DNA from 3 places in the Desulfosporomusa polytropa genome. Region 3 is predicted to be linked to each of the others. Evidence: riboswitches for the same ligand, from Rfam matches in the RefSeq annotation. Region 3 holds a riboswitch; each other region holds the start of a gene.

Region 1 (8,256 bases), 2.3 Mb from region 3:
AAGGACCCACAGCAAGTGGCAGATACAATCCAGCGCTATACCCGAACTATTGAATTGCTTGCACAATCAGGTGCAGAAGTTGTACTATTACCGGAAAAGATTTTAACCCTACATGAGCAGTACAATGTTTTGCAGCATCTGAGTAGCACTGCCCGGCTAAATAAAGTTCACTTGATCGTTGGCTTAAATAATCGGGATAACGCAAAATCTTATAACTCTGCCTACGTGTTCGCCCCAAACGGAGAATTACTGCTAAAATACGATAAACAGCATATGTTGCCAGCTCACGAAGGTAAATATACTCCTGGAAACACCCTGGGGATTGTAAAAACCACCATGGGTACATGGGGAATTGAAGTTTGTAAAGATATGGATTTCGTACAACCGGCTCTTACATATAGTCAACAGGAAATAAACGTGATGTTCGTACCAGCGCTTGATTTTCATGATGACGGTTGGACCCATGGACGGGTTTCCATCATGCGTGGCATCGAAGGGAATTATGCGGTGGCACGAGCCGGACAATGGGGATTACTTACTCTCAGCGATAGTAAAGGACGTGTGGTAGCCAGAGCATCAACTGATGCTGATGCAACAGAAAATGGAACTTTGCTAATGGGAGAACTCAAACTTGGGGCAGGAAAGTCAATATATAGCGAATGGGGCAACTGGTTTGGCTGGACTTGTGTAGGATTGTTTACTTTTTCAATAATTCTTTTGCCACTAATACACCGCCAAAAGTGAATTGGACTGCGACAAGGGACGGTTCGCCATTGTCGCACTTGTTTTTTTATGCTATATTAAAAATAGTGAAATAATGAATAAGGAGAGGCAATAAAAAGTGGCGAGATGTGCAAGGAAGCAAAGTATAAGCGGAATATATCATGTTATGCTAAGGGGAAATGAGCGTAAGAATATCTTTATTGATGAAGAAGATAAGAACTATTTTTTAAATACACTACAGAAAGTGAAAGAGAACTGTACTTATGAGTTATATGCGTATTGTTTAATGGATAACCATGTGCACCTGCTGATACAAGAAAAAGCAGACTGTCTGCAGAGAACTATGAAAAGAATAGGTGTCATCTATTCTTACTATTTTAATAAGAAATATCAAAGGATTGGGCACTTATTTCAGGATAGATACCGCAGTGAGACGGTGGAGGAAGAAACATATGCCTTAACAGCGGCACGATATATTCACAATAACCCAGTAGAGGCCGGAATCGTAAAAACTGCCGAAGAATACAAGTGGAGTAGTTACCAAGAATACATCGATAATAGTACTAGTGTAAAAAAACTAACTGATGTAACATTTTTGCTAGCTATGCTATCCGACAAAATGGAAAAAGCAATCATTCGATTCAAAGAGTTTACCAAAGAAATGGCAGACGATAAATTTATAGAATGCGGCGACAGTGATATGAAAAAAAATGTAGGTGTATCGTCTAATTTACAGCATGAAATCACTTGCGTATTGCAGCGGCATGGATTTAGCATAGAAGAATTTAAAAAATGCAGTGATAAGAACCAACGTGATAGCTTGCTTAGAGAGATAAAAGAAGGTACTCGCGGTTCAGTACGGGAATTGTCAAGAATTATGGAATTAAGTAAGGATATAATATTTAGGGCATAATATGCTATGCTACAATCAGGAACCGTCCCCTGTCGCAACGCGGACAGCCTATCGCCTTGGTCATGGATTATCTTAAATTGGCTCTGGCGGAAATTGGCAATATCTCTGAGCGACGCACCAATCGTTTGCTTGATGCTCATTTAAGTGATTTGCCGCCTTTCCTGACAGCCTATCCTGGCGAAGATTCCGGTTTGATGATTACCCAGTATACAGCTGCTTCCTTAGTATCAGAAAACAAGGTGCTTGTTCACCCAGCCAGTGCGGATTCCATTCCTACCTCGGCTAACCAGGAAGATCATGTAAGTATGGGAACCATTGCCGCCCGGCAGGCGTGGGAAATTTTAAATAATGTCCGTTATATCCTGGCGATTGAGTGTTTGGCGGCTGCACAGGGCATTGATTTCTTGTCACCGTTGAAACCCGGCAAGGGTACCGGCGCAGCCCATAAGGCCATTCGTGAAGTAGTGCCTCATTTGGATGAGGACAGAATGCCTGCCCCGGATATCCAGAGCATTTATGATTTAATCGCTGACCGGACACTGGTAGTAAAAGTTGAAGAAGCGATTGGCACGTTAAAAATAATGTAATACCAAGGCGTTTTTTAAGAAATTTGTGTTTTGAATAGAGCAAGTACCCATAACTTAGCTGTGCTTAGGTTATGGGTACTTGCTTTTCACGTTTCGCCGGTATCTTGCCCCCTGCAGGTTGCGTGGGTGGCCGGCAAGAGCTATGGATTTATCGAGCAGTGCGACCGGGACGGTCTTTAATATCCATCGTGAGTAAGATTGCCATTCATTACCATCACTTCATTTGTTTGAAAGTATGGTAGTTAAGAATATGCGTAAAAATTCCGATTAAATAATGAAATAGCAAAATTCGTTAAAATACACTTGAATATACAAAGTATTGAATCAAATTGAAGGTGTGATAACATGGCCAATATTCTTATTGTAGATGACTCTATGATGGAAAGAAAAGTATTGGGTGATATTATGACAGCACTTGGGCATAGCGTTATAGGGGAAGCCAAAAATGGCGAACAAGCGTTGGAAGAGTATATGAAGTTAAAACCTGATCTTGTTACAATGGATTTGACTATGGGTGGCTGTGATGGTGCCGAGACTACCGCCCAAATTATAAGTGCAGATCCTGAAGCTCTTATTATTGTGGTAAGCGCACATCAAGAGAAACGTGTTATTTTGAACGCTTTGGCGCAAGGTGCCAGACACTTTATTGTCAAGCCCGTATCGGTAGACGCAGTGTCTGTGGTCCTGACTAACGTATTGCAACAGCCATTTGATAAAGAAAAACATCATGAGTTGATTAGCCGCGTTAAGAGTAGCTGGGATGCCCAGGAAAAAAGCCTCAAACGGCGTTCGGCGCGCATTCTTATTGCCGACGATTCGGCATTCATAAGACAAATGCTGCGGGACGTTGTGACAGCCTTAGGCCATGTGGTGGTGGGTGAAGTTACTAACGGTGCGCAAGCCTTTGTCGAGTATGCCCGATTAAAGCCGGATTTAGTGACAATGGACCTAACTATGCAAGGCTTAGGGGGTGCCGAGGCTATCTCGAAAATTATAGCTATTTATCCTGAGGCGCGCATTCTCGTGGTTAGCGCCATGGGGTCCCGGGAAGTCATTATTGATGCTTTGAAACGAGGGGCCAGACATTTTATTGTAAAACCTATTCGCCAGGACAAAGTCGCTACAGCTATAGAAGAGGTACTCCAGCAGAAGTTTGATTTGCAAAAACATTTATACAATGTTCATAAACTTAACGCAAGTAAGAATACGCGGGCTTTGGTAGATGTTGAAACCAAGTATGCGGCTCCCTATGCCATCAACAGGCAGGACGATAAACTTATTCGTGTATTTATCAGCGCGAGCCTTACGTTAACCAGTTTTCAGGCCCTGCTGGTCGAGTTGGAAGAGTACTTAGACGATAAACCAAGGCTGTTGCTTGATTTTGGTACAATGTCAAGGCTTGATCCACCATTATTTGAGCAATTCAATGAGTTGATCCAAACTATAGAAAACAATTTCGGTTTAGTACGGGCTATTTCGAATAGTAAAGAATTCTCAAACTCAATTACCAGCATTGAGCTTGAAAATACGAGTAACCTGCTGGCTGATGTACTTAGGTATTCAGAAAATTGAGATATACAGTTAAATTTTATTATCTTTAAAATTATCGCTGATTAGTGCCTGTCGCCTAATGGTCATTTCAATTCGTTCAATAGGCAGCATTCGCATGATGACTACGCAAACAATGCATTCCATACTTAGATAGCTTGCGTTAAATAGGAATGAATATAGATATGGCGATACCTCCGGCGGCGCATAGCTGGCAAAAAATACGATACCGGAAATATAATGGAATATAAACCGGCCAATAATACCGACGACGGTTCCCACCAGATACCGCTTTTTGAAATATCCCGCTAAGCCTAAAGCCATAAAGGGTAACGGATAATCAAATAACACCTGTACCGGGTGCAAGATATAGGGATCTTGGATCAAATTAATCAAACCATATAAAAACCCGGTGAGATACCCGACCGCAGGGCCGTAAAAAAACGCCATAAGAAGTAGAGGAATCATACTGCCAAGAGTTATGCTGCCCCCTTGAGGCATATGGTATAGCTTAAATGCGTGCAGGATGGTGGCCAGAGCAAGCGCAAGTCCGATATGGGCCATCATTCTGGCGGTAAATGTAACCTTCTTCATCCGCAGCAGCGCTATGACTAACAAAATGATTCCTCCCAGAGTCAATAGTGTAGTCGGGCTTGCTACAATCGTTGAGAGGTTTTCTACCAAGTTACCTTTCATACCTTTACCCTCCATTTGGAAAATAATTTAAGCCGCAGTCCTTTTGTAGGACTGCGGCTTTTCCCTATTACTTCAAGTCGCTTCCCTACGCTGGTATTATCCAGATCAGGTTAAGGGTTAATGAAATACTGATTTCATCTCTCAGCCCGAAGGCACCCCTAGCATATATGGAATTTTATTCCACTATAGCACTATTTTTTTTACACCACAAGTAATATATAAGTTTTGTAACTTTTGTTCTTATTTTTCACGCTTCCATTGTAAATAAACTCCCAATAAGCCTTCATCCACTGACACAGATACTTCCTGGCAATCGGCTAACGGCTGATTACTAATTGCGTAGGGCAGGTTGCGTTGGAGTTCGGCTTTTTGTAAAGGCCAGCGCACACCGTCAATCGTAACACCTAAACAGCAGTTTGATAAGGAAATCAGGGATATGATGTCAGGCATTACTTCAGCTTGTATCCTTACTGTATCTTGGCCTGATAAAAAAAACAAGACTTCAGACTCATCGGCGGCAATACCTTTGACGCCAAGTGCTTCCCAACCGGCTAACGATTGGATGTTACTAAAAGCATGGTCAAACCGTCCTCCCCATACACCGGAGACAATCGCGGTAGCCGTACCGTACATTTCTTTCGCTCTAAGCAAAGCAAGCTGAAGATCGGTATAATCCTTATCCTCAGGATAAACCTCAACCGGAACGCCCAGACTCTTCCCCCAAGCCCACGCTTCCGGGTTGGCGCTGTCACCATCACCGATAATTCGTTCTGGTGTTATACTGGTTTGCCGGCAAATATGGATGCCACTGTCAATACACCATACGGGAAAACTTTTTGCTATCTTCAGAAACCATTTATTTTCCGGCGGTCTCCCGCCTGCAGTCATCAACAGCGTTGCTTCTGGCAGAGGTTTTCTAAACGAAAGTTTAACTTGCGGTAGCTGTAAACTATGTGCCATCTTTTACACCTGTCCAAATTTCAATACTTCAGATTATTTACTTCACCCTTGTTGTCTTATTATCCTTCTTTACCCGAATGTCATTTGCAGTTGACAAAATATTACATCGTTAGTCTCCTTCAATATGGGTGCGCCCATCAAAGGGTATGAGCACGAGGTTCTGGGTTTGGGGATGATATAGCAAAGAAAAAGAACGGCTGACGGTTGTAATACCAAGGCGTTTAAAGGAATTTGTGTTTTGAATAGAGAAAGTACCCATAACTTAGCTGCGCATAGGTTGTGGGTACTTTTCTTAGTATTGTTAAATCACTCCTATGCATGGAATGGGAGATGTTCGGAGGGCCACTTTGCTGTCGACAGAGAGCTCTCTGCTTGCATGAAAAGGAACGTCTGCTGGAAGGCATGGATGCAGCTAAGGCCGATTTCGGTAGCAAGCGAAAAATGGAGGCTTAATGGAATGTTTGATCTGATTATTAAACTTGATGATGAACTTCGCATTAAGACGGTGCAGCGGGTTAACGAAAACTCTGCGCTGTTTGAAGATGCTACCTATGCCGGATTGATAAATCAAAAAATTGACCATGTATTGGGTGGTGCTCTAACAGAGCACGGAATGGTAGAACTTAATAATAAATTTTACCGATATCGGTGTATCGCCGAAGCGGCGGGGAAAGTGTTATATGTAAGCAGTGACGGAATACTGCTTGATTTTTATAAACAAATTTTTGAACATATGTCCGAAGGGGTTCAGATATATGATCGTAACGGGTATTTTTTATTTGCCAATCCTGCCAGTGAGACCTTGGAAGGGTATGACAGCCGGGCCTATCAGGGAAAGCATCTGCTCGATATTTACGATGTCAACGAAGAATACAGTACAGTTCTGACAATTTTAAGGACAAAAAAGCCGGTTGCTAACCGGTGTGACCGCTTCAAGACCAAGAATGGCACAACATTGACAACCATTAATTTCGGTTATCCATTGTTTGTTGACAACAATTTGTATGGTGCCGTTGTTTTTGAAAGCGATTTGTCGGTATTAAAACGGCTGGAAAAACGCACGTTCAATCTGGAAGCGTATATTGGCAGTACAGTACCTGACGGCCAAGCCGCGATGTACACCTTTGATGATATTGTGCACCAAGCTGACAATATGAAAGATGTGATTCATTTTGCCAAAAAAGTCTCGCTTACTGATTCAGCAATCCTGATTGTCGGAGCCACTGGAACGGGAAAAGAGCTTGTGGCGCAAGGCATACACTCATTTAGCTCCAGAAGATATAAGCCCTTTATTGATATTAATTGTAGTGCTGTACCCGGAAATTTGTTTGAAAGCATATTTTTTGGCACAGAAAAGGGGGCTTTTACAGGCAGTGTTAGCAAGCCGGGCCTTTTTGAAACAGCCGATGGCGGGACTATTTTTCTTGACGAGGTTAATTCCATTAGTCCGGAGATACAGGTTAAGCTTTTGCGGGTATTGCAGGAAAAACGGTTTCAGCGGATTGGTGGCAGCAAATATATACAATGTGATGTGCGAATCATTTCGGCAGCCAATGAAGATCTTAACGCGCTTATGCAACAGCAAAAAATCCGTATGGATTTCTATTATCGGATATCGACCATCAAAATTGATCTGCCGGCGTTGAGGGAGCGTAATCAGGATAGCCTTCTGCTGGCACGAAAATTTTTGCATGAATTGTGCAAACAGTATAGTAGGGAACCGCTAACGATTGCGGAAGAAGTGATTGTTGTGTTTCAACAATATGATTGGCCGGGAAACGTAAGAGAGCTTCATCATGTAATTGAATATGCTTTTAACCGCGCAGCCGATGATGCAAGTATACTAACGCTGGATTGTCTTCCCGGCTATTTACGGCCGCTGGAAAGAGAAGACTGCATAACCCAGCGAGGACCGGATACGAAAGTATATGGGTCAGAAGGCACAGGGACTTTTGATGAACATATGGAACGGTTTGAATACGAGTTAGTTCGCCAGACGCTGGCAGCAAACAACGGAAACATTACTCATAGTGCTCAACAACTGGGAATGAGCAGACAGAGCCTGCAGTACCGGATGAAGAAATTACAGCTTTGTGGTTCTTGACGCAAAATTTTTCTTACTATGATGCCAAGTTATTTGGCATCATATTTTATTTGCAATTGTAAGCTTTTTTGAAAAACCTAAAAAACAGTGCAAAAAAAATTGGCATTATTTTATTGAGCAAAACAAAGCAATAGTAATTTATTTGTGTTATTAACGAAAAATTCATGATGAGCTTATGGAAAATGAACGTATAACTTAGCAAAATCGTAAAATTGTTTTGACAAACTATGAAAATAGCAGAAAAAGTATCTTTATTCAGTATATTTCAACAAAATATCTACTAAACAAAGACACCGACTTATGCTTGGCACGAATTTTGCTTTAGAAATATAATGGAATATTCCTTGAAAATGCAAAGTGGAGGTGAAACCTAACCAGAACTGTACTGCTTTATAGGGTTTGCGTAAAAAATGTAAAGGGGGAACATTACATGTCGGTAGAAACAAACAAGATACGTAAAGGTGTTTTTTGGCCATCGTTTCTGGTCGTGGGAGGAGCCGCATTATTAGGCATTGTAAATAATAAAATGCTGACAGAGGTGGCTACGAATTCGTTTCTCTGGTCACTGCGGACGTTCGGTTGGTTGTACCAGGTTATTGCCATTGTGGCATTAATTGTTGTAATTGTTGTTACGTTTTCCAAATTTGGCGGTATTCGCCTAGGCGGGGCGGATGCTAAACCGAAGTATTCTTTTATGACTTGGTTTGCCATGGCGCTGACAGGTG
Region 2 (8,256 bases), 2.2 Mb from region 3:
AACGCAATATCTGCCCGATCATTCACAATCAACGGCACACCATATTTTTCAGTAACACCTTTTATCGCTAACGCCACTTGATAAAATTCTAATGATGATAGATTCTTTTCTCTTACCTGCACCACCGTGACGCCACCCTGAATCGCTTGTTCCACTGTTTTGGCAAGATCTTTATCGCCAAGCAACCCACTATCTGTTACTAAATATAAAGAATAGTTACTATTCCTTTTATCCATTTGTAATTCTGCCACCTTTCTTAATGACTTCTGGTGTCATCAGCCATACTGCATCAAACAAGCGAACCCGGAAGGTTCCAATACCTTCACCTGTTTGTAACGATTGCTGCGCCAACTCACCAGCTAAGCCCATGGTCATTACACCGGCCACTGCTCCAGTAAACCAATCCTCAGTTGCGCCACAGTAACAAGCAATCAGGGAAGTAGCCATACAACCAGTACCTGTTACCTGCGACAATATTGCATGACCATTATTAATACGGCACAGCTCATCTCCGCGGGCAATAATATCCTGTTTACCAGTGATAGCAATTACGCAGCCCAGTTTCTCAGAAAGCTGCCGCGCCACTTTTTCTCCGTCTACCTCGTCAGCAACTGAATCAACACCCTTGATATCTGCAGCAACTCCAGCAATTATTTTCATCTCCGACATATTGCCACGAATCACCGACGGACAAACCTCCTGAATAATTCGCTTAGCTGTCGCTGTACGAAGAGCGGTAGCTCCCACTCCCACTGGATCAAAAACAATGGGAATGCCTTTTTCCCTGGCTTTTTTGCCGACAGCTAGCATAGAATCAATACTCCGGGAATTCAACGTTCCGATATTCAATACCAAGGCAGAAGCAAATGACACCATTTCTGTTACTTCCGCGATATCATCCGCCATAACCGGTGAAGCACCAATGGCCAATGTTATATTGGCACAATCATTTACCGTCACATAGTTTGTAATATGATGCACCAATGGTTTTTTGTTTTTCAATTCTAAGAGGCTATCGGATATTTTTTGCAGTAGTTCCATTGTTTTGTAACCCCCCATATCACTTTATAGAGTAGCGCAGTAATCAGCATCACTGGTATAGTGGCGCCTAATACAAAGTCCATCTTAATAAACTGATAGTACATTCCTACCCCAAGTGCCCAAACAAGCAGCGCCCCCCAATTAATAAGCATTTTAGCTTGAACCTTGCGGTTTTTAACAATAAAATACTCTGTCAACAAAACAGCAAACAACGGAGCAAACACAGAGCCAATAATAATCAGGAAACTCTCATACTGCTCAATATTAAACCACAGAGCAGCCATTGTACCAATTACCGTCATAACCAAAGCTATCCGTTTCTCATTAAGTTTCGGGAAAATATTCGCAAAACTCACACCTGCTGAATAGGCATCCAAAAAAGTAGTTGTTACCGTTGCCAAAACTACAATTCCTAGTGCTGATAACCCTAGATTGGCGGCCAACATCATGGCTGAAGGTTCTGCATTGCCAGCAGCAATGGCAGCTCCCAGCCCAATAATATACATCCAGCAGCTGCCCGCAAAGTAACCTAAGCCACTCCCCCAAGCTGCGCTTTTTTTATTTTTGGCAAAACGTGTATAATCCGCAATCAAGGGCAGCCAAGAAAGCGGCATAATGACACTTAATTCTAAGGCTTGGCCGAAAGACATGCCACCGGCTGGCGGCGCGGATAATGCTGTGCTATCTTTAAATACAACAGTACTTAACACCAGGGTGATACCAAACAACAGGAATACAGCCAGCATATTGGCTTTTTTCAAGCCACCTTCCCGGCCAAGAACAATCCATAAGAGAACTAAGCCGCCAATGCCAATCGTCCATACGGAGAGCTGATCCATGCCCCAGAGCAGCTTGCTAATCTCGTTGGCTGAGCGGGCCGCCGCAATAATCATAACTGCCGTCCAACCTACCAATTGCAAAACATTTAACACAGAAAATAAGTAGGAACCATATTCACCAAAAGAAATTCGAGTAGATACCAGCGCCGGTATCCGTTCTTGTGTACCAATTATCCCACCCAACACTAAAATACCAGTACCGACCACATGGCCAATCACAATAGCTGCTACGCCACTCTTAAAACCAAGCGGAGCCAAAAGTCCGCCTGTTAAAATCTCAGCAATAGATACAGCAGCACCAAACCACAAAAACAAGTAATGGTTAAACCCTAATGTATGATTTTCATTCGACATTCAACATTCCACCCCTTTTTATAAAAAAATAAAAAGCACACCCATAAGGATGCGCTTAAAGTACAAAAAACGCTATACCATCCCTACGCTGGCATTACCCAGATCAGGTTAAAGGGTCATAGATTTTGATCTATATCTCAGCCGGCCTTTCCAGCCCCCCTTGAAACGTCGATATTCTTTTCAGGCTCATAGTAACATATCTCATCACTATTTTCAAGTAATTAATTTACAAATTATAGAAATGCCGTCCAACAACCGGGTGCGCGTTACTTTTTCTTCTTACCAATATCCCTTTAAGGACAGATTTCCCTGACAACCACGTTTATCGCCAAATAGTTTGCTGAATTGTCCTTCTACATATAAATTGTTGCTTAAACCAGCTTTCAACCCCAAGTTGATTTGATACATATTGCTTCCAAGTCTGTTTTGGCTTTGCTCACCCGAAATATCGGCTACATTATCGCCTTTAAACTCATGGATATAATTTACCCCGAGCGAAGTATTCATTACGTTTCCGTTACTTTGCATTACCACCTTGCGCAGTTGCAGACCTAGCCGCCCTTGTAAGGAGTCACCTTTTTTTAGAGACACATTTGCTCCCACATTATCGGTAAAGCCTCCCTGATGGATACCAATATATGATAATTGCATTTGTGGTTCCAGGACCAAACCGTGCTTCTGTTGAAAAGTCACACCATGTTCCAACGAAGTAACAAACAGCCGTCCCGAATACTGCTGTTTAAGACCATACCCATAATAACCTGGCACTTTATTGGTAAAATCCAAATTGCCAACTATTAAGGCGGCATTAAAATAACCGGAACGGTTGGCTTCCATTGGTGTCCTGATTACAGAATAGAGGCCACCATAATTTCCTGTTATTTCATTATTTACGTTACTTGCCGTATTCCTTTGATTAGTTTCTCCATGTCCAGCAATGAAACCCACATACACTTTATTCTTTTCCCCAACAGCAGCCCCTTTAACTAGTTTTTCCCATCCCAACTGCAGACCTTTCGTCTGCGCATGATAGTTAGATCCAGAACTATTCGTATAGCTCGTATCATTGCCAAAAGGACTTACCCATATATCATTATTTTCTTTTCCTGCTACGACTTGAGAATTACGCAGCTCATACATATGTAGCTCTAAGTCGTCAATAATTCCTCGGCTTAGGTTCTGTCCATTGGTAATTGCCGCACTATAACTTGATAGATAATTAGGCGCATACAAAGCATATACCAGCCAGGACATTGTATTTTCAGGTTGACCACTACGTTTCCAATACTGATAAGCTCCCCCGCTACGATATTCACTTCCAGCAGCCATTGGCGATGCGGTACCAGCAATAAGCTCCGTCCCTTTTGGTACGGAAATCACATAAATATCCTGTAAATCAGAACCCCAGCCAGCCAATATCGCCTGTGCATTGCGTGAATCCTTCACAGAATAGTATTTATCCGACCACCATGCACCTAAATAACCTTGGGTAATCTCATCTGATTTCAGATGATTGCCTCTGCGGACAAGTTTCAGGTCTTGCTCAGTTTCCACGATCTGAACCGCCGTATCAGTACTACCTGGCGTACTTGTAAACGAATAAAAATTATTATAGTAATTTTTGCTGGCAAACTTAGTAAACCCCGCAGCTAGCAAAATTTGTCTTTTTTGTTCCAATAAAGCATCCGAAACACCAGGAACAATATTCACTGCACTCTGACCACTCACATTCTGAGCCGGACTGGTTCCTTGGGCTTGAATCTGAGCATCAATCGCGGCAAGCGAGCTATTCCAGTCCTTAACCTGCTGGGACTCGGCAGCAACTGGTGTGATCGTCATTAGTAATGTTGCTACACAGATAATAGCAGTAGTCAATTGTTTCTGCCAATTGTCAAAACCACTTTTAAAAGTTTGTCTTACCATCGTCGGCGCCTTTTTTGTCTCACAATCTATGAACCTATCAATCACGGCAAATACGCAACAGTAAATTCGCCGTTAGACATTGCCGATACTCTGCACTTGCCCGGATATCATCAATAGGCCTAACACCCAGGCTTGCCATTTTCCCTGCCTGAGATAGTATTTCGTCAGATAAAACCTTTCCCTTAAGAAACGCTTCTACTTCTGGCAGCACCATAACAGTCGGACCGACGCTCCCCCAAGCCAACTTAATATTTTTCACTGTTTCATCAGGGTTTACTTCCAGCATAACGGCCAAGCTAGCAATGGCAATGGCCAAAGCCTTGCGTTTACCAACCTTGTAATATGCGGAAAACGTTTGCGGTGCTGGCAGCGGAATCTGAATACCTGTTACAAATTCGCCCTGTTCCAGCATTGTGCAGCCAGGACCTTGAATAAATTCTGCAATCGGCACACAACGTTTGCCAGTTTTGCCGCTAATTGCAATCTTGGCTCCAAGAACGTAGAGCGGCGGCAAAGTGTCACCTGCCGGCGAAGCGGTACACAAATTTCCTCCTAGCGTTCCACTATGCCGGATTGGCGGCGATCCAAGCACGGCTACCGCATCATGCAAAACTGGGAAACAGTTCTTGATGATCGGCAACTCCCAAAGCTGCTGATGGGTCACACCTGCACCAATAAAAATCTCCGTTTCCTTCTCTTCCACATGCTGCAACTGTTCCAAGTGCTCCACAGAAAATAAAGCCGACGGCTTATTACCATGTTTCCTAAACTGAACTAAAAGATCAGTACCGCCAGCTATTATCCGTCCATCCGGATAGGCCACGAACAATTCTTTTAATTCCTCCAGTGTGCGGGGAAAAAGGACCTCCATTATGCACGCCTCCCTTTCAGCAAAGCAGCAGCTACTTGGACAGCTTCTACAATTTTTTGGTAGCCGGTACAGCGGCATAAGTTGCCACTTAGTCCTTCTCGAATTTCCTCACTGCTTGGCTGTGGGTTGCGTTGTAACAAATCTAACACTGCCAACACCATACCGGGGGTACAAAAACCACATTGGACCGCACCACAATCAATAAATGCCTGCTGTACAATAGCAAAACCGCCCTCAGGTGCTACACCCTCTATGGTGGTAACTTCCACTCCTTCCAATTGAGCTGCTACCATCAAACAAGAAAGGCGGCTTGTTCCATTAACAAGTATGGTGCAAGCACCACATTCCCCTGCGCCACAACACTCTTTTACACCAATCAGTCCGAAATCCTCCCGCAAAAGATCAACCACTCGTCGATCAGCAAGCACATCCACTATTGTTTGCTTTCCATTGAGCATGAATTTTACTCTCATCGCACAGCCTCCTTGCCAGCTTGACGGAGAGCCAATAATATTTTTTCCCCAGTCAGCGTCCCCTGAGTAATTCGTGTGCCAATTATAGCAGCAACACCATTGGCAATGGCTGATAAAATGCCATCAATACTAATTTCACCCGCACCTTTCATACCATATGGCCCGTCATCCTCTGCTAACGGTACGACTACCGTTTCCATATTGGGTATATCCATCGCTGTTGGCAGGATATACGTAGAAAAATCATTTGTCTTAATTTTTCCCTCTTTTAGAGCAAAATCCTCAAATAAGGCATACCCAATTCCCTGAGCAGCGCCACCTTGGATTTGCTGCTCAAAAACCTGGGGATTTATCACACATCCAGCCTCAATACAGTTTAACAGATCACATACTTCTATTTCGCCGGTTAACGTATCTACCTGCAGCCTGACTAACTGAACACCATAGGAAAATACCCGGTGTGGATACCCATGGTGACGCAATTTTTTTCCTGTCGGCAACACTTGCTTATTGACCGGGCAAGTATAACTATAGGTAGCTATCCGTTCGCTTTCATCCATAAACCCGGCAATCAATTGTAAAGGAACTTCACGCCCAGAAGGCTGATGGACAATCCGCCCTGGTAATAGCACCAGATCTTGCACATTAAGTTGTTCAAGCAGTTGAAAGGAAAATAGCAATAAAGCTCTTGCCAGAATTCGTTCTTTCAGAATATTCGCCGCCCCAGTAATCGCATTGCCATAGGTAAAGGTCGTCCGGCTGGCTGAAGACGAGCAGGAAGGAAGAGTGCAGGCTGTATCTGGCAGGACTATCTCCATATTATCATAGCCTTGGAAAAGAATATGGCCGACGATTTGCATATAAGTAGCAGCATTACCCTGCCCCATATCGGAGACACCGGCAAAAACACGAATATGACCATCGGCAGCCAGTTCTAGCTTAGCGTTAGCGTAATCAGGAATAACCGGGCCAAAACCAACAGCATGATAACAGGCGGCCAGACCAACGCCGCGCCGTTTAAAAGCTGGCGCACTATTCTGCCACGGTTCCCGTTCACGCCATAGGCGGTGGTCTGCTACCTTTTTCAAGCATTCACTAAGCCCTACCGTTTGCGTCAGCAGTACACCTGTTGGTGTGACACTACCTCGGCGGACAGCATTCTTGAGGCGAAACTGCAACAGATCAACGCCTGCCGTCTTCGCCAATTCGTCAACTGCCTGCTCGATTCCCGCCGCTACCTGTGGGACCCCAAATCCCCGAAAAGCACTGGCAATCGGATTATTGGTATACACAACTGCCCCCTTAATTCGCGTATGGGGAATACAATAGGGGCCGCCAGCATGCTCCATGGCTAACTCCAACACCTCACCACCCATTGCTGAATACGCCCCCGTATCCATCAAAATATTGCAGTCAAGCGCTTGTAACATACCTTGTTGGTCACAACCCAACTTATATTTCATAATTGCGGGATGCCTTTTGGTGCCTGCAAGAAAACGTTCTTCTCTTTCATACCACATTTTTACTGCTCGTCCACCGGCATGAAGGGCTGCCAAAGCCAAAAATCCCTGTACCGTAATACCATCTTTACCGCCGAAAGCACCGCCTAAATACGGTGCCATCACTCTAAACTTGGTCGGTGGTATTTTTAAGGCTTCTGCCAGCTCCAAGCGATCACGAAACGGGGTCTGCGTAGAAGCAATCATGGCAATCGTACCGTCCGCTTCCAGCCACGCCACCCCAGCCTCTGTTTCAAGAAATGCATGATCTTGCCAGTTTACTTCAATTGACACTTCAGCAGTAAACTCACAATCTGTTAACGCCTCAGCACCACGCCCACAGCTAATTTCATCACTAAGCAGCACATTGCCATCCGCTCTCCCGGGATGGAGGATAACCGACTCTTTACTCATGGCTGCCTGGGGATCAAACACGGCAGCCAGCGGTTCATATTCCACCACAATCGCAGCTAGCGCCTGTTTTAGTATTTCTTTAGTCTCAGCCGTTACTAACGCAACAGCCTCACCATAATGGCGAACAATGCCATCTGCCAGGATCGGTTGATCTTTTTCGAAAATACCCAATCGATTACTGCCTTGCACATCTTTACTTGTTAAAACCGCAACGACACCAACCATGCCTTTTGCCTGTGAAATATCAATACTCGTAATCCTGGCATGGGGATAGGCGGCACGCTTGATACCTGCCCAAAGGTGGTTTTCCGGATAATAATCAGTTGCATATCGCTCTTCGCCAGTAACCTTAGTCAGGGCATCCGCCCGCGGTGCCGATTGACCAATGACCGAGGGGGCACTGGTTAGCGGGCGGCTACTTTGACACATGATTTTCCACATAATCAATGGCACCACTTAATGTTTTGAGTTTTAAGATATCTGAACCCTGCATTACAAATTCAAAAGTATCCTCAATATCAGCTAACAGCCAGCTGAATCCCAGCGAATCCAGTCCTAACGCTGTTAACTCCGTATCCATGTCAATCGACTCTGAGCTGATATTTTGTACACGTTTGGCAATAATTTCTCGCAAGCGGGTTTCGATTTGCTGTCTGTTCATTTGACATGCTCCTCTATTTTTATGTATTTTTTTCACTAAGCATCTGGATAGCCAGTTCCCTTAGTTTAAACTTCTGCACCTTGCCACTGGCAGTCTGGGGATATTGCTCCACAAACAGGAATTGGGCCGGAACTTTATGAATAGCAATCCGTTCCCGGCAATATCGTTTTATTTCCAGCGG
Region 3 (8,256 bases):
TACGAGAGGACCGGAGTGGACGAACCAATGGTGTACCAGTTATTCCGCCAGGAGTAGAGCTGGGTAGCTACGTTCGGAAAGGATAAACGCTGAAAGCATCTAAGCGTGAAACCAGCCTTAAGATGAGGTCTGTCATTCGAAAGAAGTAAGGCCCCTTGCAGATTACAAGGTAGATAGGCCAGATGTGGAAGTGGAGTAATCCATGCAGCTGACTGGTACTAATAGGCCGAGGACTTGACTTAAACGACTATCGACATTCGATTTTCGACTGTCGATAGAAAATGAACGAACAGTATCTAATTGTGCGCAGTCTTTCTTCTGTGAAGTTTTGAAGGAGCATACCTTCAAAAAAATGACATATCGAAAGTCGTAAGTCGACAATCGAATGTCGAATATATGCCTCGGTAGCTCAGTCGGTAGAGCAGAGGACTGAAAATCCTCGTGTCGACAGTTCGATTCTGTCCTGAGGCACCATTAAAGCGGAAGTAGCTCAGCGGTAGAGCATCGCCTTGCCAAGGCGAGGGTCGCGAGTTCGAATCTCGTTTTCCGCTCCATAAATATGGCGACGTAGCCAAGTGGTAAGGCAAAGGTCCGCAAGACTTTTATCCCCTAGTTCGAATCTGGGTGTCGCCTCCAATTACTTTACAAATATCTATATACAGCATATATTTTAGGGGCTACCTTTAGGTAGTCCCTTTTCTGCGCAGGAAGAAGTAGCGTAGAATCCGAAGGGTTACTGATTGGTATTGGTAATTTATCGGTTTACTTTATTTACTTAAATAGCGCGATGCCTGTTCTCTATTGTATAATAATGGTAACAAAGATAAAGGGGGATCAGGCTATGACAAAGTTAGAAAAGGGAATGATAGTTGTAGAATCGGTTAAAGCTCCAACCGGTTCCTTGGCAAATATAATTTATGAGGGGCAGGGCCAGGGCAGTGAATATGGGAGAACCCTATTTCATATAGTCATGGATGATATGTCATACGGCGTTTTTGCCGTACGTGGCAATATTACCACTCTCGAAGATGCCCAAGCTAAGCTTAATGCCCCAAAGCGGGCCAATACGGATGAATCCTTAGCAGAGTATGCGGTATGTTATCATTGGATTCATATTGATGATAATGAGCATTTTGCCCTGGAGTAAATACGACAAGCGCACTAATTTTTCTGGTGCGCTTGTTTTTTATTTAAGTTTTACTATTTGAGCTTCGGGTTTGGTTTATATTTACCAAATTTTGCAATACTATGTAATAAATTATAGAGAGGTGATACCTAATGAGGAACTGCGGACATGATGGTGAATCAGATGATTGCAAACTACTTTGTGTCAAGTGCAATGCAGTTAATTTTGAAATCGTAGATAAACTAGAATCCGGTGAGATTGTTGCGCGTTGTGGCGGTTGCGGCCAAGAGACAGATCTCAGCGTGATTGTTAGCGCCCGTTATGGGGGAGCGATAGAACTAGTAGCCGCTCTGCGAAATTTATATGCTGTTAGTACTTACAAGGCAAACAATAATAAAGATGAAGTTGGCAAGGATAGATATTCCAAAAAGCGTGACCAGTTAGAGAAGATTATTGATGCGCCTATGTACCATAATCCGTTAGATGTTGCCGCTGATTTGTTTAAAATTATTGAGAATACTGCTAAATAAGAATTCTATATAATGCTCAGGTCTTCACCATTAAGAATCTTGTTCATGTTCTTCATCGGGCACATTTTGCCGCACATCGTACAGGTATCTTCACATTCTGGCTTTGATTCTGCCCGATAGGATCTTGCTTTATCAGGATCGATAGCTAGTTCAATCATTCGTGGGAAATCCACATCAGCACGGGCGGCACTCATCTGATTATCCCATTCTCGTGCCCCCGGAATTCCTTTGGCAATATCAGCTGCGTGGGCGGCAATTCGAGAAGCAATAATTCCTTCTTTCATATCGTCTAAAGTAGGAAGACGAAGGTGTTCAGCTGGTGTCACATAACAGAGGAAGTCAGCACCATTGGCTGCGGCAATAGCACCGCCAATGGCGCTGGTGATATGATCATAACCGGGCGCGACATCGGTAACAAGTGGGCCAAGCACATAAAATGGTGCGCCATGGCACAGCCTTTTTTCTAACAACATGTTGGCAGCTATTTCATTAATAGCTACATGACCAGGACCTTCGATCATAACCTGCACATTTCTTGCCCAGGCGCGTTTAGTCAACTCGCCCATGGTAATGAGTTCTTCGATTTGTGCTGGGTCGGTAGCGTCATTAATGGAACCGGGACGGCAGGCGTCTCCCAAGCTGATGGTCACATCATACTTTTCGCAAATATCGAGCAGTCTGTCATAGTATTCATAAAATGGATTTTCTTGCTTATTCAATTCCATCCAGGCAAAGAGCAGCGAACCACCGCGGGAAACGATGTTGGTGAGCCGCTTATTTTTTTTCACTCGTTCGGCTGTTTGCAGGTTCATACCACAGTGAATGGTCATAAAATCCACACCATCTTCGGCATGTCTTTCCACAACTGAAAAAAATTCATCAACAGTGATATCTTTTAAATCCTTATCAAGCATGCCAACAGCGTCATACATTGGCACAGTGCCAATCATTACAGAGGACAATTCAATTAATTTGCGCCGAAACTCCCGGGTTTTACCATAACAGCTTAAATCCATAATGGCTTCGGCTTTGAGCTCAATTGCCTTATTGACTTTTGCTAATTCAAGCTCTGGATCATAGCAGTCTTTTGAAACACCCAAATTGACATTAATTTTGGTCCGAAGTTTTTCACCGACTCCTTTAGGGATAAGGCTGGTATGATGGCGGTTGGCCGGGATAACAACCTTGCCGTTTGCCACTAACTGGCGTAGTAGTTCGGGATTAAGACGTTCCTCCCGTGCGACGATATGCATTTGTTCAGTGATGATGCCTTGTTTAGCGGCATCCATTTGTGTGGTATACATAATTAGTTTCCCCTTCCTCATAATTATATTTTAGCCATAGGCAGAGGTGAGGGCAGGCAAGCTTCAATGTAATTGGTATGAATGCTTTCCTACGGTGGTATTAACCACATCAGGTTCGAGGGTTGGAGTTCATCCTCTCAGCCGTTGGGCACCCCTAGCTATAACTAATAAGCGGTTGAACATGGTTTTCAATTCTGGATTTGTTATAATTATACATTTTTTGGCATAATTTCGACTGACATTATTAGTACATCCGCAAAATGATTCTGATAAATCTGAAAAAACCATGGAAAATAATGTATCCTAGTTATATAATAGATATTGGCAGACTGTTTAGTCAACTAAACGATAACATAAAAAAATAAAGTAATAAAAAAAAATGAAGCAAGGTGGTTAGATGAATTACCTAGCCTCAATAATTGAAGCTATCCAACAGGAAACAAATACAGGCACGATTTGTGAATTGGAGATCGAAGGGGCACCAATTTGCTATATCGAAATGCCAAGAGGTGATCTGGCAAAAGAAATTATTCAACTTACTGAAGCCGTCATAGAGTCAGTAAAAGATGGAAACATTACGCCATTAAAAGTTTATATCAGCTGGATATGCAAGCTTCGGCTCGAACAGGGTGTTAAGTTGGCAGACATCATGCTGCTTTTTGATCTATACGAAAAATCGATCAAAGATGCTATGTCTCAATTTCTAAAAGATGATTTGGTCAGCCTCAACCGCTACCGGCGAGAGATTGATGCGCTATTAGATAGGGCAAGGGTATATGTATCAGAGTACTTTTTCACATTGTACGAAGAAACAGTCTACAAACAGTTCGAGCAGTTAAGAACCATTAACGAAATAGCTGTTTATCTTACTTCTTCTCTTGACCTACATGAAGTATTGAATTTTATAGTGATAAGCGCCTTGCGTTTATTTCATGCAGATTGTGGCAGTATTTTGCTGCTGGATGAGACTAGTAATTTGCGCGAGTCAATTACAACTGGCTGGCAGGATATTCACTCGGCTGCCGCTATTTCGGAGATGTTAGTTTGTACAACAAGCCTGATGGACATAGAATATAAAGACGTAATATCTGAGCAGATGAGGGCGGTTTTAAAAAAAGAAAGTTTATCTAAGGTAAAGCTTATAAAACTTTATTTGCACGAACTTGATATTGGAGTATTGATTATCGGCTTTCGTTCTATGCAGCAAATGACGCCCATTGATCAAAAGCTGCTCGAGACTTTTGCTAACCATGCGGCCATCGCAGTCCACAACGCTCAATTATATGGTGATGCCGATTTAAAACTTAAGCAGCGAGTACATCAGGTAACCGTTATTTTGGAGCAAAAACGTGCCATTATGCATTGTATGCGTGAAGGCGTAATTGCTATTAATATGGACGGTTATATTGATTTGGTGAATAGTGAAGGGCAACGCCTCCTGGGCCGCCAGGATAATATTATAGGTAAACATATTTGGGAGGTTATACCCAACTCACGTTTGCCCATTGTGTTAAAAACCACTCAGGCTGAATACGATCAGGAGCAGGAAGTGGGAGATAAATTTATTATTACCAATAGGGTACCCCTGATAGTTAATGGCGCTGTCATTGGGGCTATTGCTACCTTTCGAGATAAACAGGACGTTAAAATCCTGGCAGCAGAATTGGTGGGATTGAAAAGCCTCCTGGAATCCATGCGGGCGCAATCCCATGAATTTACCAATAAATTGCACGCTATATCTGGGTTGATTCAGATGAAACAGTATGATAAAGTCGTTGAACTAATAACATTGATGTATAAAACACAGCAGGATCTGGTTAGCTCTATTGTTAGGCGGGTTAAAGATCAGGCGACGGCAGGATTAATTATTGGGAAAATAAGTCAATCCAGCGAGCAGGGGATTTCTCTGCGACTTCATCCTCGCAGTAAACTCCTCGCGCTTCCTCCCGATTTTAGTAGTTTGTCTATGGTTACAGTGCTTGGCAATCTAATAACTAATGCCATGGATGCCGTTGCCAGTTTGCCTGCGGAACGGCGAATTATTACTGTATATATCTTTGAGGGCAGGAAATACCTGAATATCAAAGTCAGTGATTTAGGTAAAGGGATACCTGAACCCTACCGGAAGAAGATTTATCACCGTGGTTTTTCCACTAAGCAAGGTAGTAGGGGGGTTGGGCTAGCTTTAGTCATGCAAGAGGTGAAAATCTGCGGCGGCACAATTTCAGTTCAAACGCATGAAAATGAGGGTAGTACCTTTTGTATAAAGATACCAATACGGTAAACCTGGATACTTAGAAAAGAGGAGGGTACCGGAATGGGAATTGATATTGTTATTGTTGAGGACGATCCGATGGTCATGGAACTTCATCGGCAATATATCAGTCAAGTGAAGGGTTTCCATTTAGTAGGACAAGCGGCTAATGCGGCAGATGGGTATGATATGATAGTTAGTGTTAAACCACGGTTGGCCATTCTCGATGTCTATATGCCGGGAGAAAGCGGGATTGATCTGTTACGGCGAGTAAGAGCAGAGGGAATTAACATTGATGTTATCTTAGTTACGGCAGCCCACTATTCAGAAACAATTCAACAGGGAATGCAGTGCGGAGTAGTGGATTATATTATAAAACCATTTACACTGCAACGTTTCAAAAAAGCACTAAAGAGTTATCAGCAGTATATTGATCGACTAAACAAAACACAGCAGCTATGCCAGAAAGATATTGACTGTTTAAAAGGAGCTACTCCGGGGGAAAGAATACCTAATAGCCTGGATGAGTTAAAGGAAAACATTCCCAAGGGATTAGACAAAGCGACACTGAAAGCTATTCTTATGATCATAAATAAACAGCCTGATTATTTTACTACAAGTGAAATAGCAAAATTAGTTGGAATATCAAGGGTTACTGCTAGGCGCTACTTAAACTATTTAACTGATAACGGCTGGTTGAAAGATATTCTCTCATACGGACCAGTGGGAAGGCCATTACATAAGTACAGTAAGGATGATCCGTTCATATTATAGTTTTTAGCAAAGGATAGTGAACACTCGGTTGCGAGGAGTTTACTATCCTTTTTTACATCCATTTTAAGGATAATTTCATGATTTATATTAACAAAATTATCCTTATTTACCATATAGTAGCCAAGCAGGGGCGTGTACCTTATAATTACAACTGTAAGAGGTTCCAAAGGAGACCACCTTCTAAAGGAGGATAATCTATCATGGAAAAAGCTTTATCCTTTAGAGTTGCCGATGCTATGCCGGAAGATGTTGGTCAAGGATATATCCGGATTGATAACGCCGACATGGAAAAAATGGAAGTCATTATAGGTGATATTCTCGAGATTCAAGGAAGAAAAACAACAGTTGCCAAAGTCGTTCCCTGTTTTAGTCAATTCAAAAATCAAAATATAGCGCAAATGGAATCTATAATCAGAGAAAACGCTGGTGTCGGAATAGACGAACGGGTAACGGTAAAAAAAATTGCGCGTCAACCGGCACAGACGTTAGTTTTGAGTCCTTTGGATGTAACAATAGATTTTAGTGATGCTCAAGATAGTAAGCACCTAGAACGAGTCTTGAGTGGGCTTTCAATGATTACTGGTGACAGGGTTAAGGTTAATCTGGCCGGAGCTAGAAGTCAGTACTTCACTGTTATCGGTACAGCACCGCAGGGTGCCGTAGTAGTTAATGCGGCTACAAAACTAAAAGTGACTAAAGCAGATGCATCAGAAGATCGGAGTTTTCGGGCTTCCTATGAAGATGTCGGTGGTCTTGACAAAGAACTCCAGCGTGTTCGCGAAATGGTTGAGCTGCCACTTAAATACCCCGGAATTTTTCGGCAGTTAGGGGTTGAAGCGCCTAAAGGAGTTCTACTCTATGGTCCACCGGGTACAGGTAAAACCTTAATGGCGAGAGCTGTATCCAGTGAAACCAATGCGGCATTTTTGCACGTGAATGGTCCCGAAATCATCAATAAGTTCTATGGCGAGAGCGAGGCTCGACTTAGAGAAATATTTGAGACAGCGCAAAGACGGGCACCGGCCATTATCTTTATTGATGAGATTGATGCCATTGCTCCCAAACGAACAGATGTAATTGGTGATGTTGAGAAACGTGTTGTTGCTCAGCTATTAGCTTTGATGGATGGTCTGAGGAATCGGGGGCAAGTAATTGTTATCGGTGCTACTAACGTACCCGATATGGTCGATCCGGCACTGCGCCGTCCAGGAAGATTTGACCGCGAGTTGTCCATTAATCCACCTGATAAATTCGGAAGATTGAAAATATTAAAAATACATACTCGCTTAATGACAATTGATTCTTCGGTAAACATAGAAAAACTTGCCCAAATGACGCATGGTTTCGTTGGCGCAGATATTGCTATCCTCTGCAAGGAAGCCGGGATGAATGCGGTGCGGCGGCTGTTACCACAGATTGATTTCTCGGAAGAACTCAAAGAAGAAGAACTGGCAAAGCTGACAATCAACATGAACGATTTTTTCGCTGCATTCCGGGAAGTAGAGCCAACTGCTACCAGAGAATTTTTCTCGGAACGGCCCAATACCAAGTGGGAACAAGTCGGGGGAATGGCTGATATAAAGAGAAATTTGCAGGCAATGATTGAAATGCCGCTGCAGCACCTCGAATTGTTTAAAGAGATGCTGCACAATATGCCGAAAGGCTTTTTGCTGACAGGACCGCCAGGAACAGGTAAAACGCTAATAGTAAAAGCATTGGCTGGTTCGAGTGAAGCTCATTTCATATCGGTAGATGCCGCTACACTTAATTCCCGCTGGTTCGGCGAAGCCGAAAAGGGTCTGCGCCGCATTTTTAAGCGAGCCAAGCAAATCGCTCCCTGCATTCTGTTCTTTGATGAAATTGATGCATTAGCGCCTGTAAGGGCGATAACCGACAGAAATGGAACAGATCGTTTAGTAAGTCAACTGCTTTTGGAACTAGATAGTTTAATGGATAGTGCTAATGTAATTGTTGTTGCTGCCACCAACCGGCCTGATATGGTAGACCCGGCACTTATGCGGCCAGGACGGTTTGATTATATTGTGGAACTACCATTACCTAACAAAGCAGAACGATTAGAAATATTTAAGATTCATACCGTAAAAATGCCTTTAGCAGACGGTGTTGATCTGGATGAACTAACAATTTCTACTGAGGGCGCGGTGGGTTCTGATATTGAGGCCATCTGCAAGCACGCAGCTTTATCAGCTATGAAACGCTATGTTAGTGATTCGCAGAGTATAGCTACTCACATCTATAAGGTGTTAA

Evidence for each region. A riboswitch is a leader RNA that binds a small molecule or an ion and turns the genes downstream of it on or off. The one in region 3 is predicted to bind thiamine pyrophosphate.
Region 1: it holds a riboswitch for thiamine pyrophosphate, as region 3 does, so the genes downstream of both, thiT (energy-coupled thiamine transporter ThiT) here and thiC (phosphomethylpyrimidine synthase ThiC) in region 3, are expected to answer to the same signal.
Region 2: it holds a riboswitch for thiamine pyrophosphate, as region 3 does, so the genes downstream of both, cytX (putative hydroxymethylpyrimidine transporter CytX) here and thiC (phosphomethylpyrimidine synthase ThiC) in region 3, are expected to answer to the same signal.

The regions. Positions count from the first base shown of each region.
Region 1 is NZ_AP042400.1:3,465,748-3,474,003, reverse strand. It holds gene ACZ449_RS18010 (nitrilase-related carbon-nitrogen hydrolase) at 1-744, shown strand, start outside; gene ACZ449_RS18005 (REP-associated tyrosine transposase) at 842-1,636, shown strand; gene ACZ449_RS18000 (aromatic amino acid lyase) at 1,633-2,223, shown strand; gene ACZ449_RS17995 (response regulator) at 2,569-3,795, shown strand; gene thiT (energy-coupled thiamine transporter ThiT) at 3,805-4,467, opposite strand; TPP riboswitch at 4,533-4,637, opposite strand; gene ACZ449_RS17985 (thiamine diphosphokinase) at 4,708-5,427, opposite strand; gene ACZ449_RS17980 (sigma-54 interaction domain-containing protein) at 5,885-7,531, shown strand; gene ACZ449_RS17975 (BCCT family transporter) at 7,962-8,256, shown strand, end outside.
Region 2 is NZ_AP042400.1:3,518,889-3,527,144, forward strand. It holds gene thiE (thiamine phosphate synthase) at 1-236, opposite strand, end outside; gene thiM (hydroxyethylthiazole kinase) at 229-1,041, opposite strand; gene cytX (putative hydroxymethylpyrimidine transporter CytX) at 1,005-2,234, opposite strand; TPP riboswitch at 2,298-2,405, opposite strand; gene ACZ449_RS18230 (autotransporter outer membrane beta-barrel domain-containing protein) at 2,514-4,157, opposite strand; gene ACZ449_RS18235 (FAD binding domain-containing protein) at 4,195-5,028, opposite strand; gene ACZ449_RS18240 ((2Fe-2S)-binding protein) at 5,028-5,501, opposite strand; gene ACZ449_RS18245 (xanthine dehydrogenase family protein molybdopterin-binding subunit) at 5,498-7,855, opposite strand; gene ACZ449_RS18250 (acyl carrier protein) at 7,830-8,075, opposite strand; gene ACZ449_RS18255 (AMP-binding protein) at 8,095-8,256, opposite strand, start outside.
Region 3 is NZ_AP042400.1:115,213-123,468, forward strand. It holds rRNA gene ACZ449_RS02105 (23S ribosomal RNA) at 1-242, shown strand, start outside; tRNA gene ACZ449_RS02110 (tRNA-Phe) at 399-474, shown strand; tRNA gene ACZ449_RS02115 (tRNA-Gly) at 480-554, shown strand; tRNA gene ACZ449_RS02120 (tRNA-Cys) at 562-636, shown strand; gene ACZ449_RS02125 (hypothetical protein) at 842-1,147, shown strand; gene ACZ449_RS02130 (hypothetical protein) at 1,279-1,656, shown strand; gene thiC (phosphomethylpyrimidine synthase ThiC) at 1,662-2,963, opposite strand; TPP riboswitch at 3,030-3,126, opposite strand; gene ACZ449_RS02140 (ATP-binding protein) at 3,358-5,244, shown strand; gene ACZ449_RS02145 (response regulator) at 5,278-5,988, shown strand; gene ACZ449_RS02150 (CDC48 family AAA ATPase) at 6,189-8,256, shown strand, end outside.